DNA from 2 places in the Paenalcaligenes sp. DL 463 genome. Region 1 is predicted to be linked to the other one. Evidence: predicted binding sites of a transcription regulator. Region 1 holds the regulator's gene; the other holds the start of a gene.
The links. The regulator FliA, encoded in region 1, starts transcription of late flagellar genes. The targets are predictions, from matches to a motif close to CTAAAGTTTNNNNNNNNNNNGCCGNTA.

Region 1 (7,617 bases):
GCATGGACAATTGTTGAGTTAAATAAGAGCTGATCCCGTTCATTTGGTTCACCATGACATCAAGTTGGGTGAACTGGCGGCGATAGTTATCCATTTTTAAATCAATGCGCTCTTGGGCGCGGATCATTTGTTCGTCCAATTGTTTGATATTGGCGTTAATGCTCGCGTTGACGTTATCAATAAAGCCGTCTTTTTCCAGGTATTGCGTGGTGGTGTTTACCATGCGCTGGCTTAGGCCTTGTTCACCTGTTAATAGTTTGGTGACATCGCCTAAATTGTCTTTAAGTGCAGCGCTAAGCTTTTCGTTGTCAAGGGTAAGAGTGCCGTCGACGTGGTTGGTAGTGATGCCCAACTGGCTTAGGTTACGGATATCGCCTTCGGTGCTAAAAACATTTAAGGCTTCACGCACGTGCGACTGCACACGACGGGCTAACGAGTCGCCCGTTAACGCGCTAGCTTGTTGGGTTTCCATGTTGTAGCTGGTCAGCGATTTCAGCGTATTGTGTAAGGCGTTATAGGCATCCACAAAACCTTTAATGGCGCCCGAGGCAGCGCTGTCGTCGCGCACAATATTGATCGTTGCCGCGTTGTCTTCACTAATCTTGTTAAGGGTTAGGGTAACGCCTTCGATAGCATCTTCGACCGTATTGCTTTGACTGGTAATGTCGATGCCATTAATTTTCAGTAAGGCGTTTTCAGCTTCGGTTTGGCTAAAGTTGCCGGCGTCTGGCGTGGCCGCGTCAAAGCCAAAAAAATCATTAAGCTCGGCATTGTCCAGCACTTCAATGCTTTTAACGGAAGCGTCAACGCCGGTGTCGTTAGCGGTAATCATCAAGCGGTGCGGGTTATCGGGGACGCCCGTGTTAACCAAGGTGGCACTAACGCCTAATTTAGCATCGCTATTAATGGCTTTGACCATGCCTTCTAACGAGTTCGAGAAACCTTCAAGGCTAACCTCGTGATGCTCGTCGTTGGCAAGTGTGATGCGTAGCGTGCCGCCTTCGACGCTGCTATTGGGTTCGGTGCGACTGGCTTGCGCTGCAAAGGTTAAACGGTGCTTTGTGGCCAATTGCGTAACGTTGACATCGTAGCTGCCCGCAATGGCGGTGTTGTCGGCCGATACGCGCACTGATTCGTGAGACGAGCTGGCTTTTAATGCGCCGTAGGTGTCAGTGTTGCCTAAGGTTTTGGATGCCGTTTGTAAGGCATCAATGGCGCTTTTCAACCTGCTGTAACCCGACAGGCGATGCTCGGCTTCGATTTGCTTGTTTTGAATAAGCACTAAGGAACTGTTCTCTGCCTTTCTAAGGTCAGCTAACAACTCGTCGAGCGGAAGGCCTGAGCCAACTCCAATTGATGATATCGCCATTTTAATTTACTCCTTAAGCAGTATTTTGCCCTAAGCCTCGTCGAAACAAAGCGCCCGTTAAGCTATATAAAGTGCTGTAGCTTGTTACTTATCGATGGCATTAGGCTTTGGTGTTAATGCCATTGCCTTGAAACTGTGTGATCATTTTGGCTACCGCTAACACCGCTTCAGAGGGCACCGTACGGATGACATCGCCTGATTCGTTATCGACCAAGGTCAATACAATGCGCTGGGTGTCGGGGTCTACATCAAAGCGTAAGCCTGTTGCCCACGGCTGCATCGAGCTATTTAGCTGCTCTAGGGCTTTATCAAGCGAGCTACTTTCTTGCTCGTTGTTCTCGTAAGCCGCTGCTTGCCCTTTGGGGCGGTTAGCCGTTGTGGTTTCTTGTTCAGCGTTTTGTGTTTTTTCTGCGCGCGTGACAGTGGTCGCCGCATTCAAGTTTTGCACGGCGTTGTCATCGGTATCAGTTGCCACGGTGCTAGACAGCGGGTTGATATGAGAGTGCGCAACAAGTGGATCGATCATGGCGTGGGCTCCGGAAACGAGAGTAGGTAGCGGATGCGTAGCCAGAGTGATTCAATGCATCCATCTATTACATACTGCTGTTAACGGCGGCATGAAACGCTTCTTTAGGCCCTCAGACACATAAAAAAATCAGTGTAAACACGTAGGTTTTGACGCGTTTTTAGGGCAATGGCCGGAATAGGCTGTGATTCTCTTTATTAATCCACCGAACACCTTGTGCGAGTACGAGCGAGAATAAAGGCCTATTTCTATAAATTGCCGGATTACGTGCCATGTTCAGTTCTGAAGACTCTCTGGTCGAGCAATATGCTCCGCTGGTTCGTCGCCAGGCACTGCAGCTAGGGTCTCGCTTGCCCTCTAGTGTCGAAATCGACGACCTAATTCAGGCGGGCATGATGGGGCTGCTTGATGCCATCAGACGCTATCAAATCATGGCCGAGGCCCAGTTTGAAACCTACGCCGTTACACGCATACGCGGGGCGATGGTCGACGAATTACGCAGTCAAGACTGGCTGCCGCGCAGCGTACGCACCAAAGCTCGAAATATCGAAACCGCACTGCATACCTTGCGTCAGCGCCTGATGCGTGAACCCACCGAAGTTGAAATCGCAGCCGAGCTAGAACTTAGCATGGACGATTATCATCAGCTACTGGATGACGCCAGCGGTGTGCAAGTGGTGCACTACGAAGATTTATCGCGACGTAACGAAGGGGAAAGCGACGCGCTTGAATTCTTAAACAGTAGTGAAGCATCCAGTTACCACGACAACCCCGTTAATCATATGTTGTCGGGCGAGTTGCGCTCTGTACTGATTAACGCCATCGATACCTTGCCCGACCGAGAAAAACTCTTGTTATCACTGCAATTCGAGCAAGACCTTAACCAAAAAGAAATTGCCGCTGTGTTAGAGGTAACCGAAGGCCGCGTGTCCCAGCTTCGTTCACAAGCCATCGCCAGAATACGGGCCAGCTTGGCCAGCTCTGACTGGCAAAGTCGCCCCGACGAGCTGGCAGAACACGTGTTGTTGTAGGGCAGAGTGTTATCATTCTGTCTTATAGGGAAAATCAAATAATTACTTATAAATCAATAATTTAAATAAGTATTACAGTAATTATTTTTACAATTATCACCAAAAACTCATAATCCATATTCGCGGTTTACGCGTTGACATCAATAACACGAACGTAATAATGTCGTTGTCTATGTAACAAAATATGTTTAATTGAAACGGGCCGGCGATGTTGTTTAGCCGGCTCAAGCGAGTAGTACTAGTCAGCATAATCAGCGCTCGGGTACGGGGTTTTGGGTAGCCGAACGCCATAACGTGAATCGAGGGGGAAGTGTGGTGCATACCTGCATAGGTTACATCCGTGGAACTGGGTTTATACGTAGTGCGAATGTCTGTACGCGAAAGCGGTTGAAGTTTAACGTGTTGACGGCAGGCGCTGCCAAGCCGTTGCCTTGGCATTGGCCTTTAAGGTCAAAAGGCCGTCAATTCTTATGTGTTGTTGCATTATTGTGTTGTTGGGCGTGGTGGCCTAAAAACACGTACGCCACGTCGTTGCGCATTTCACCGGTGGGGCTAGACTTGCCCCTCACGCAGCGAGCGGGTGCTATTACGTTGTTCAATGCCGGAGACGAGCCGGTTAATTTGCAGTTGCGCGCGTTTGCGTGGTCTCAGGTCAATAACGAAGAGCTTTTGACCCCCGCGACCGATCTGGTGGTTAGCCCTCCTGCCGCCACGGTACCCGCGGGGACTTCCTATACCGTTAGGGTCGCCCGTCGTGATTTGGCCTCGCCCTCAGCGCTAAGTTACCGCGTACTGATCGACGAGCTGCCCCAAGCAGATGACCCACGCACCTTAAATCAAGGGGTGTCCGTGGTGTTACGTACGTCGTTGCCGGTTTTCTTCTCCGGTGGCAAGGCCATGGCCAGTTTACATTGGCAGCTTTGGCGCGATGCCGATGGCTTGCATGCCGAAGTCCATAACCAAGGCGAACGCCACGCCAAGATTATCGGCTTGACCGCGCACCTGCCTTCTGGCGACGCCTTAGGTTTCGGTAATGGCCTTAACGGCTATGTGCTGCCCGGTGCACGCAAGGTTTTCCACCTACACGACCCTGCATTAAGCCAGCTGGCTGATCAGCAAACGCTACGTTTAAGCGGGCGCGACGGCCGTTTGGACATCGAGCACACCTTGCCTGTGCCGGTGCGCCAATGAGCTGGCGATGCCACGTGCTGTATTCCGTTGCCAGTATGGCTTGTGTAGTGGGTGGTGCGAAGTTGTCGGCGCAACCCTTAAGTTCGCTAACCGCCGAAACCGTACCCATGGTGCTTGAAGTCAGTCTTAACGGGACGCGCACGGCCGAATTACTGGATGTGCAGCGTGCTCGCAGTGGCAAGTTCAGTGCTAGCGCGGCTGATTTACGACGTTTGCGCCTGTGTTTGGATGCCGGCTACGCTGCTGACGCGATGGTAGCTCTGCAAGATTTACCCGGTGTGACCCTACGGTATGACGAGGCCAACCAAGCCTTGGCATTACAGGTGCCAGATAGCTTGCTTGAGCCCTATAGCATCGATTTATACGGGCAGCGTCGCTCAAACCCGTTGCATCAACTTCATGCCATTCCTGCTGCAGTACTGAATTACGGGCTTTATCACACGCACCAGTCAGGGAAAAACACCGTAGCGGGCAATGCCGAATTATTGTTCACCGGGCGCTTCGGCATTGTTTCTAACACGGTGATGTACAACAGCACCAAAGCCCAGTATGGCTACGATAACGCTGTGCGCTTAGAAAGCCGATGGCAGTATATTGATCCGGTCTCGGTGCGGTCTTATGTGTTGGGCGATTTTGTCAGTAACGCGGTGTCGTGGGGTGCTAGCGTGCGTTTGGCTGGTTTTCAGTGGGCCAGTGCTTTTGATCAGCGCCCGGATATTGTCACCACAGCGTTACCGCAGTTTTCGGGTTCCGCCGCTCTGCCTTCGACATTAGACCTTTACGTTAACCAGCAACGTATTTATTCGGGCGATATTCCGTCGGGGCCTTTTGCCTTACGTTCTTTACCCTTTGTGTCGGGCAATGAAGTCACGCTGGTCACCACCGATGCGTTGGGACGACAAACCACGTTAACCCAACCGTATTACTACAGTGCGCGTTTATTGCGTCCTGCCCTGACACAGTTTTCGGTGGATGTGGGCCTACCGCGCTTGAACTATGGGTTGAACTCAGACGATTACGACTCTGCTGTTTTTGCCACCGGATCGTGGCGTCATGGCTTGACCCACCTCACCACTCTTGAGGCGCGTGCAGAAGGCTCAAGCGATGGCCTGTTTAATGCTGGGGTGGGGTTGGCACAAGGGTTAATGGGGCGTGGCGTGTTCAATGCAGCCGTATCCACCAGCCGCTACCAAGCTTATCGTGGTACCCAACTAAGGCTGGGTATAGAAGGCCAAGCCAAAAGTTTACGCGTGTATGGCAGTACAGACCGACATTATGGTGATTACTTTAATCTGGCTCGCGTCTCTGGGCATCGCATGGTGCAAAAGCGTCGTACCCAAGGCGTAGGCCCTGATATCGATGCTTGGCTTCACCGAACCGCACAAGCCGGCGCCATCGACCGGCTTGGGGTAGGCATTAGTGCGTTTAGACGCACGTCGTTCAATGTAAATTACCACCGAATCCGCTATGTGCACGGACAAACACGCATGGGCAGTTTGTCGTTTTCCTATGGATTAAGCCCGCGCTTAAGCCTACACGCCAATGCCTACACAGACATCGATCGTCGTCATAACCGCGGCGTTTTCGTGTCGTTGAACCTTGTGCTAGATAAGCTCAATGCGTCAAGCAGTCTTAGCCGTGACAACGGGCGCTCGCGCTATACACAGCAAGTGGCTAGCGCCATGGGGCAGCGTCAGGGCGATACCAGTTGGGGTGTGGTGAATACCTTTGCCCCCCAAGGCAGTGATTATCGCAGTGCTTACCTTAGCCATCGGGCGCGCCATGCTTTAGTGGGGGCAAGCCTACATCACTCGGGGCATTCTACGCGTACTGAACTTCAAGCCTTAGGGGCGTTGGTGGCAGCAGGCGGGGGCGTGTTCGCCGCTAATCAAGTGGGGGACGCCTACGCTATCGTTACCAACGCTGGCCCGAATGTAGAGCTGTTACAAGGCGGCGTAAAAATGGGACGCACCGACCGTAACGGGCGTGCCTTATTACCCAAGCTGCGCCCCTATACCGAACAACATGTGCGCATTGACCCTTCTACGCTTCCCGACGGTTGGGAGCCCCAAGCCACGGAACAAGCGGTGGCTGTTGGGTACAGGCAGGGCAGGGTCATTGACTTTGGGGCCAGAGCCGTACACGGCGCGGTGCTGGTTATGCACGACAAGCACGGAGAACCCATCCGCCCCGGTCACCTCGTAAAGCTTGAAGGGGGCGAAAGCTCGGTAATGGGGTACGAGGGGCAGGTTTATTTACGTGATTTACACGAACACAACCGCTTGCAGATCGATCTGGGTGTGCAGGGAAGCTGCAGCGCTGATTTTCGTTATGACCCTAACACCATTGTTCAACCACAAATTGGTCCGTTGACATGCCTTTAAGCCTACACCGACATAGATCCCTTAAAAAGGGGTTGTTTGTACTATTGTTTAGTATTGCTAGCCTTTGCTTTAGTCACCATGCTCTGGCGCAGCAAGGGGGGCAGTGGTGGGGCGGCGCGTCGTGCAATCTTTCGGGTGGTACGTTGAATTTGGGCACCTTAGACCCGGATCATCACGTGGATACCACGCATGACGTGGGCTTTCGATGCACCTTCAGTTTTTCGTATCTCTTTAACGAAGAGCGCGTCACCTTCAGGGTGTGCCTGTACATGAATGACGAAGCCACAGGGTACAACCCATGGCGTCATATGGACAACGGCTCGTGGTGGCCGCCGTACATGCCCAACCCGCCCACCCCTGATGATTTGGCTTACAACCTTTACGCGGATTCGGGGCGTACGCACATACTGTCGCCGCCCGATGCTGGGCCTTCAATGGTCTCTGAGGTTTTGACCATAGAGCGTGGCTATCCAGTCCAACCTATTAGTGGTTCTGGTAATTTTACGGTGCATGGGCGACTTCCCGCCCCACAACCGGGCCTTCCTTCGGGAAGCTACAACGCCACCCCCTCGTTCACGCTGACGTATACGGTGGAGTCCGGACACGTTGCCCCCAGCGACTGCACACAAGCGAGCGCTACGCAAAACCTTAGCGTAACTGCCCAAGCGCCGGATAGCTGCACCTTAAGCACGCAGGCCGTGGATTTTGGAACCATCCAGCAAGTCGGTGTGATCAACACGGCCATTACTGCCGAAGGGCAGCTTCTTGTTAAATGCAGCAGTGGAAGGCCTTATACCGTCTACCTTGGGCAAGGAAACTACGCAGCGGGTGGCCTTAGGCAGATGGCACAAGGCAGTAGCCGACTGCCGTACGAGTTATTTCAGAATAGCGCTTACACACAGCTTTGGACCGACAGCAGTGGCCTAACCCGTACCGGTACAGGCAACGAGCAAACCCTTCTCGTATACGGCCGCATTCCGGTCGGAACCCCTGTGCCCAACGAACTGGGCACTTACACCGACACGGTTATTGTCACCGTGTCTTATTAAGCACAACCGTGCACAACCTAGGAGAACCCGATGATGCGGTTTACATCAGGTCAACACTCCGACTTAG
Region 2 (7,617 bases), 310 kb from region 1:
AACAGGCAGTGGTGTGTTGTATTGCCGAGTCCTCCGCTGATTATGCTCGTGAAGTGGCTCGTAAACTAACAGCGCAAGGCCTACGCGTTAATGCTGATTTGCGTGGTGAAAAAATCACCCGTAAAATTCGGGAGCACAGCATGCAAAAAGTTCCCTATATACTCGTGGTAGGTGATAAAGAAGCAGCGACTGAATCAGTGGCCGTGCGTGGTCGCGGCGCTCTCGATTTAGGCGTTATGCCTGTGTCGGATTTTGTTGCTCGTTTGAAAGTAGAAGTTGAAACTCGCCAGTAGCCATTTTGGGCCTGTTGGGTTCACTATTTGATTTTAATTTTTGGAGTTTTAGACATCGCAACCGAAAAAAAACATCGCATCAACGGAGAAATCCGTATTCCTGAAGTGCGACTCATTGGTATTGAGGGTGAGCAACTAGGTATAGTTAAGGTACCAGATGCTTTGGCCTTAGCAGAAGAGCACGACGTTGATTTGGTCGAGATTGCACCACAAGCTGCGCCGCCTGTTTGTCGGCTAATGGATTACGGTAAATTTCGTTACCAAGAGCAAAAGCGCCAGCAAGAAGCTCGAGCCAAACAAAAGATCATCAGTCTTAAAGAAGTTAAGTTTCGTCCTGCTACGGACGAAGGCGACTATAACGTTAAGCTACGTAATGTTCGACGTTTCATTGAAGACGGTGATAAGGTCAAAGTGTCACTACGATTCCGCGGTCGCGAGATGGCTCATCAAGAGTTAGGTATGCGGGTGCTTGAGCGTGTGCGTGATGATGTTGAAGATCTTTGTCAGGTCGAGTCCATGCCTAAGTTAGAAGGTCGCCAAATGATCATGGTGTTGGCACCTAAAAAGAAAGCAACTAGCTAACGACTCGGCGGTTTCTATAGGCACTAGATTTAGCTGTCTTTCTGCGAGCGCGGTTTTGCCGCGTTCGCTTACCCCTTCATGAGGCTGAGCATCATGAAGGGTTTTGTTTAGAGTGAAGCATGCACGTCTTATTCATCACCGATCCTTTGCCGAGCTTATCGGCGTATAAAGACACTTCTGTTGCCATGATGCGCGCATTAATTGCGCGTGAGCATAAAATCAGTGTCACGCTGCAATCCGATCTCTATATCGAGGCTGGGCGGGTACGTACCACTGCACAAGCGATTACCATTGCTGACGATGCCGATCTACGTAACGCGGATTGGTGGACGACCTTAAGTGAGCCATGTGAATCTGAATTAACCGCTTTTGATGCTGTCGTTATGCGTAAAGATCCGCCCTTTGATATGGAGTACGCGTACTCGACTCATTTGTTAGGGTTTGCAGAAGCTCAAGGGGCCAAGGTTTTTAACACGGGATCCGGTATACGCAATCACCCCGAGAAATTAGCGATTACTGAGTTTTCGCAGTTCACGTCTCCCACACTCGTCACGAGTAATATGGCGCGATTACGTGCCTTCTACAAGGCGCAGCAAGACGTGATTGTGAAGCCATTAGATGGTATGGGTGGTACCGGTATTTTTCGCTTACGGCCAGATGAGCCGAACCTAGGTGCCATTCTGGAAACCCTGACCGAGCAAGGCACGCAAACCATTATGGCGCAGCGCTACATCCCTGAGATCGAGAAAGGCGATAAGCGTATTATCTTGATTAACGGTGTGGCGGTACCTTTTAGCTTGGCACGTATTCCATTAGCAGGCGAAACGCGAGGCAATCTGGCGGCCGGTGGCCGCGGTGTAGCACAGCCTTTAACCGAACGCGACAAAGAGATTGCTCAGGCCTTAGGGCCAACGCTCGCAAAACGGGGTTTGCTGCTTATAGGCTTAGATGTGATCGGTGACTATGTGACCGAGATCAATGTCACAAGCCCTACCTGCTTTGTTGAAATTACAGAACAAACGGGTTTTGATGTAGCACAGGCATTCGCTCAAGCATTGGAAGATGCGGTTAAGCACTAACTATCCTCAAATCATCCTGGTCATGCACGAGCCGTTGGGTAGTGCATTTGCCGCGTGTGTTAAACACATTTATGGTCACACCAATCAACTGACGGTGTTGGATATTGGTGTGACGGATCATGTGGAGCCCCACGTCCAGCATTTGTGCGAATTGATTTCATCAAGCACCAGAAGCTCCCTGATACTGTGCGATCTTATTGGGGCAACTCCTTTTAATATTGCTCAAGCCGCTTTTAAGAAATCGTTATTAGAAGGTGCTGAGGTAGACCTGATTACGGGGGCTAATCTTGGCATGGTGTTAAAAGCAGTGGGCGACCGTCACACCGACCCTAGCACCTTTATTGAAGCGATTCGAAATGGGGCCATGCGCGGGATTATGACCATAGACCGGTCTGCCTAAAACGTCACTTATTCAACTGAAGTATTACGTTATGCCATCCATTGATATTGTTATTAGTAATAAATTAGGCTTGCACGCACGAGCTGCAGCGAAACTGACGCAATTAGCTTCGAGCTTCAAAAGCGAGGTCTATATCGCCAGAAACGAACAGCGAGTCAATGCGAAGAGTATTATGGGGGTCATGATGCTTGCGGCAGGGCTAGGCGTTACAGTAACAATCGATGCGCAAGGTGATGACGAGGCTCAGGCGCTCGAATCCATCAAGCTGTTGTTCGACGATAAGTTTGGTGAGGGCGAATAACGATAAGAAGAATGCAGGAGGCAACAACATAATGACTACCCAAATAAAAACAGCCCAGAATACGGCGATGTTTAGCGGTAAGGGTCAAGGTGTAGTCAATGGCTACGCAATAGGCCGTGCTGTGATTATGGGGGCGACTTCGCTTGAGGTCCCACACTATCGTATTGCAAATGACGCAGTGCAATCAGAGTGCGAACGGCTTTATCAGGCAATGGATCAGGCCAGAAATGATATTCAACACCTGATTGCTACTCTACCTGCTGATGCACCTAAGGAAATGGCTGGCCTGTTAGGGGTGCACGCCTTACTCCTTGATGACACGCTGCTTCGTTCGCAAACAGCCGAACTTATTCAGCAACGTTTTTATAACGCTGAATGGGCCTTGACTACTCAAAGTCAAATTTTGCTTGAGCGATTTTCTGCCATGCAAGATGAGTATTTACGCGAGAGGGGTTCCGACGTACGGCAGGTAATAGAGCGTGTCGTAGGTCTGCTGTCAGGAAACCATCGCTCGGTACCGGAGCCGGATTGGGGTGATGGTGAGCTTGCCGAGGCGTTAATTGTAGTGGCTCGGGACATAGCACCCGATGATATGTTGGCCTTACGAGGCGCTAAATTTGCTGCTTTTTTAACGGATCTTGGTGGGCCTACTTCCCATACTGCCATTGTTGCGCGAAGCTTGAATGTACCTGCTGTAGTGGGGCTAGGGGGGTTCAGGACGTTAGTTAGAGAAGGGGACTTGCTCATCGTGGATGGCTTTACGGGCGTGGTGATGGTGAACCCTCCCGAGCGTGTACTAAACGAATACCAGACACGACAACGTGAGTTTCGTGATGCGCGTGCCAAGCTAGAATCGTTGCGGAACTCCTCAGCCATTACGCTGGATGGGGTGCCTGTACACCTAGAAGCCAACATAGAGCTTCCAGAAGAGGCAGTTGAGGCCTACGAAGCCGGAGCGGATGGCATCGGTTTGTTTCGCAGTGAGTTTTTGTTTATGGGTAGGCAGTTGCTTCCCAGCGAAGAAGAGCAGTTCGAAGCCTATCGTACGGTGTTGGAAACGATGAGGGGCAAGCCCGTTACCATCCGTACTCTTGATATCGGGGCAGATAAAGTATTAGACGGCGAGCAAACCGTAGCAACGAACCCTGCGTTGGGTTTGCGGGCTGTTCGCTATTGCTTAGCGCACCCTGAGCTTTTTCAGACTCAGTTACGGGCGTTATTAAGAGCCTCGGTATATGGCTCGTTACGCATACTGGTCCCCATGATCTCCACGATGGAAGAAATCGTCGCTGTGCGTAAAGCTCTGCTTGAGGCTCAAGCATCGTTATCTGCGGCAGGTGTGGCGTATGAAACAGATATTAAACTGGGCGCTATGGTTGAAGTGCCCGCAATGGCAATTGCTATCGAGCCCTTTGCTGCTAGTTTAGATTTTTTGTCTATTGGCACGAACGATTTAATTCAGTATGTGATGGCGGTAGACAGAGGGGATGCTGACGTCGGCGATCTTTATGATCCTTTACATCCAGCTGTGCTGCGGCTTATCGCTCAAGTTATTAATGCCGGCGAACGCTTCAATATTCCCGTGAGCGTGTGTGGAGAAATGGGGGGGGACGCTACGCTTACTCGCTTGTTGCTTGGGCTGGGTTTGACCTGCTTTTCAATGCATCCGGCACAGCTATTGGATGTTAAGCAGGAGATACGGATGGCTCATTCCACGCAGTTACGCACGCTCGTGGCACCGGCATTAAACCGAGGTGAACGGTTAAGTTTGTCTAGCCTCTGACAAATAGCCGATTGACGACCCTGATGATTTAACAGTAGGCGTCGTTATTTTGTTTGATTGCGTTGCTGTTTTCCTCTATAGTACGCTTAATTGTATCAATATGTATCCTTTAAGTTTTTTGACGTTTTCTTCTTAAGGCTTGAAAAATAAGGCTTAAGTACAAAAATAAGCTCGGAAAAATAATAACGTTGAAATTAGGATTTACACTAGCTCTGGTTTTTGAGTTGTTGCTGTGGCTAGAATAGGATTCATGAACTTGTAACACACAAGTGGTTGATGTCAGCCTGTATGTCGCATCAGCGCCTGACATTAAGTATTAATGCGACCTAGGACCAAGTAAGGATAGTTATGAAAAAAACTCGTTCACATCTTGCCGTAATCGCCGCTGTGGCATCGTTAAGCCTTTTAGTAGCTTGCTCGGAAGGTGAGGATAATGCGGCGGTTGATATGCCTGCACCTGCTGTTGAAACACAGCCCGCGTCCCCGGTTGCCCCTGACCCCATGGCCTCAGAGCCAATGACTTCTAATGAACTTGAAGCTGATGCAGAAGAAGCTAAAGCGGATGTTCAAGAAAAGGCTGATGAGCTGAAAGCCGACGCTGCGGAAGCAGGCGATGCCATTAAGGAAAAGGCTGAAGAGCTAAAAGATGCTGCCTCGCGCACTGCAGATGAAGTGGGTGACAGTATTAAAGAGGGTGCAGCCAAAGCTGATGCTGCAATTCAAGATAAAGTTGGAAATGGTGTAGAGCCGCAAGACCCAGCTCAACCTTCAGAAGAAGTTAAGCCTTAATTAAGACTTAAGTCTCTTTTAAAAAATGGCTGCCTTGCGCAGCCATTTTTCTATACACTTAAGGCATTGTTATTGAAATTTTCGAGGCCATTATGAATCCACGCACCGATTGGTTAAACGAACTACAGAAAAACGTTTCTGAGTTGATCGCAAAAAGCCCGGCAGCGGATATTGAGAAAAACGTTCGTGCATTAATGACGCAAACTTTCACGCGTATGGATTTATTAACACGTGAAGAGTTCGATGATCAAAGTGCACTGCTTGCTCGGGCGCTAGAGCGCATTGCTGCACTTGAGTCTCGGGTTCAGGTGTTAGAGGCACAGTCGCAGGCTAACTCCTCTGCGCCTACTGTCGAAAATGTGTCACCCACAACAGACAAACGTGATACGTAAAAGCATTTTTCATTATTCGATTTATTGCTTTAATGTTGTTAAAAGCCAAGGTCAATTGCCTTGGCTTTTTTGTCGTTACGTTGTTTTGACGTGGTTTTCCCCATGGATAGTTGGTCGCTGGGCGCGGCGTAAACCCCTCCATTCACATCATACTGTTCTGTTTATTCATACGGAGCAAGGATGTCACTCGCCGTCATCAATAGTTGTGCGTTATCGGGCGTGACACCGCATGCGATACGAGTTGAGGTGCATGTGGGCGTGGGCTTGCCAGCCTTTAATGTCGTGGGGCTTCCCGATACCGGAGTGCGAGAAAGCCGCGAGCGTGTTCGTTCTGCCATTGTGAGCAGTGGTTTCGATTTTCCTGCTTCTCGGATAACGGTTAATTTGGCGCCGGCAGACTTGCCCAAGGACGCTGCGCATTTTGATTTACCCATTGCCCTGGGTCTATTGCAAGCGTCTGGGCAATTGGTTCATAGCGGGGTGGCGACGAACCGCATAGAGCCGCCAGACTTGGATCAGTATGTTTTTGCGGGCGAGCTTTCGTTAACTGGTGCTGTTGTTGAGCTGTCTACTGCGCTGGCCTTGGCGTTAGGTGCTAAGGCTTTAGGCCTACGACGTATGGTTATGCCTCGTCTTGGGGCTGAAAGGGCCGCGTTGGTTGAGGGTTTGGCCGTGTATGGAGTGGCTACACTTAAAGAGCTTACTTCCATGTTATGTGCGCCCGAGCCTTCTAGCCCTGTTCCGCCAATGTTGCCGGAGGCGCAAGTTCTCAGTGCGACACACTGTTGGTCCGAAATTAAGGGGCAGTCGCGTGCGAAGCAGGCGTTAGAGATCGCGGCAATGGGAGGGCATAATTCACTGTTAGTGGGCACGCCTGGTGTGGGCAAAAGCATGCTTGCTCAACGATTTTCAACCTTATTAGCCCCTTTAAGTACGCAGCAATTACTAGAGGTTGCCGCTATTTCTACGGTGGCGGGGGAGGCCGAGCGTTTATCTTGGCAAGTGCCTTTTAGGTCGCCACATCACTCCACTTCGGTGGCGGCTTTGGTCGGAGGGGGTGTGCGTCCGCGTCCGGGCGAGATCAGCTTGGCTCATCACGGTGTGCTTTTTTTGGATGAGGTGGCAGAGTTCGATAGGCGCTCGCTTGAAGCCTTGAGAGAGCCCTTAGAGCTAGGTGAAATACGCATCGCTAGGGCCAGCCGTAGTCTTGTTTTTCCGGCAAGATTTCAATTGATTGCGGCAATGAATCCCTGTCCTTGTGGGTGGTATGGACATAAGGTGGAGGTTTGTCGTTGTACGCCAGAACGTATCGAGCGTTACACAGGGAAGCTGTCGGGACCCTTCTTAGATAGATTGGATATCCGTTTACGTTTAAGCAGCGATGGCGCTTCGTTATTCGGTGGCCCAAGCGGTGAAAGTTCGAGTGTGGTGCGCGAGCGAGTTATTGCAATCCGAAGTAAACAGCTTAAACGTCAGGAGTGTCTAAACGCTCAGTTAGGTGTAGATCAGTTGAGAGTCTATGCGCCGATGCATAAAGCGGCTTCTGCCTTACTAGAGCAGAGTGCGTTAAAGTGGAGTTGGTCAAATCGAACCATCCACCGTTTATGGCGGGTGGCTAGAACCATTGCCGATGCGGCACATAGTGAAGAAATCGAGTTGGCTCATGTAGCGCAAGCCATACAGTATCGAGGGTAGTGCGAAAGAAGGCTTGAACTATTAGACATATTTATTTGATCCAGATATAATGATGAGCTTTTCATGGTCTTATTGTGCTTGCCGCGCAATAGGGCTGTGGGATAACAATAAGTGTCTTGCCGGTTTAGCAAGTGTTGTCAGGGGTTTTGACAGCCACCGTCGGTCACAACTTTATAGAGTGTCATCATGCCTAAGATGAAAACCAAAAAAAGTGCTTCCAAGCGCTTTAAGGTTCGCGGTAGTGGCTCCATCAAAAGGGGTCAGGCGTTCAAGCGTCATATACTTACTAAGAAAACCACTAAA

Region 2: a site for FliA is predicted at 4,524-4,550, ahead of AC2UZI_RS08135 (YtxH domain-containing protein). Genes of this name have one in related genera too.

Annotation. Positions count from the first base shown of each region.
Region 1 is NZ_JBYBKX010000001.1:2,035,997-2,043,613, reverse strand. It holds gene fliD (flagellar filament capping protein FliD) at 1-1,369, opposite strand, end outside; gene AC2UZI_RS09775 (flagellar protein FlaG) at 1,470-1,895, opposite strand; gene AC2UZI_RS09770 (RNA polymerase sigma factor FliA) at 2,168-2,926, shown strand; gene AC2UZI_RS09765 (fimbrial biogenesis chaperone) at 3,221-4,117, shown strand; gene AC2UZI_RS09760 (fimbria/pilus outer membrane usher protein) at 4,114-6,501, shown strand; gene AC2UZI_RS09755 (Csu type fimbrial protein) at 6,546-7,550, shown strand.
Region 2 is NZ_JBYBKX010000001.1:1,729,758-1,737,374, reverse strand. It holds gene thrS (threonine--tRNA ligase) at 1-293, shown strand, start outside; gene infC (translation initiation factor IF-3) at 324-875, shown strand; gene gshB (glutathione synthase) at 995-1,954, shown strand; gene AC2UZI_RS08150 (PTS sugar transporter subunit IIA) at 1,938-2,354, shown strand; gene AC2UZI_RS08145 (HPr family phosphocarrier protein) at 2,386-2,655, shown strand; gene ptsP (phosphoenolpyruvate--protein phosphotransferase) at 2,687-4,438, shown strand; gene AC2UZI_RS08135 (YtxH domain-containing protein) at 4,787-5,227, shown strand; gene AC2UZI_RS08130 (accessory factor UbiK family protein) at 5,320-5,619, shown strand; gene AC2UZI_RS08125 (YifB family Mg chelatase-like AAA ATPase) at 5,800-7,314, shown strand; gene rpmI (50S ribosomal protein L35) at 7,501-7,617, shown strand, end outside.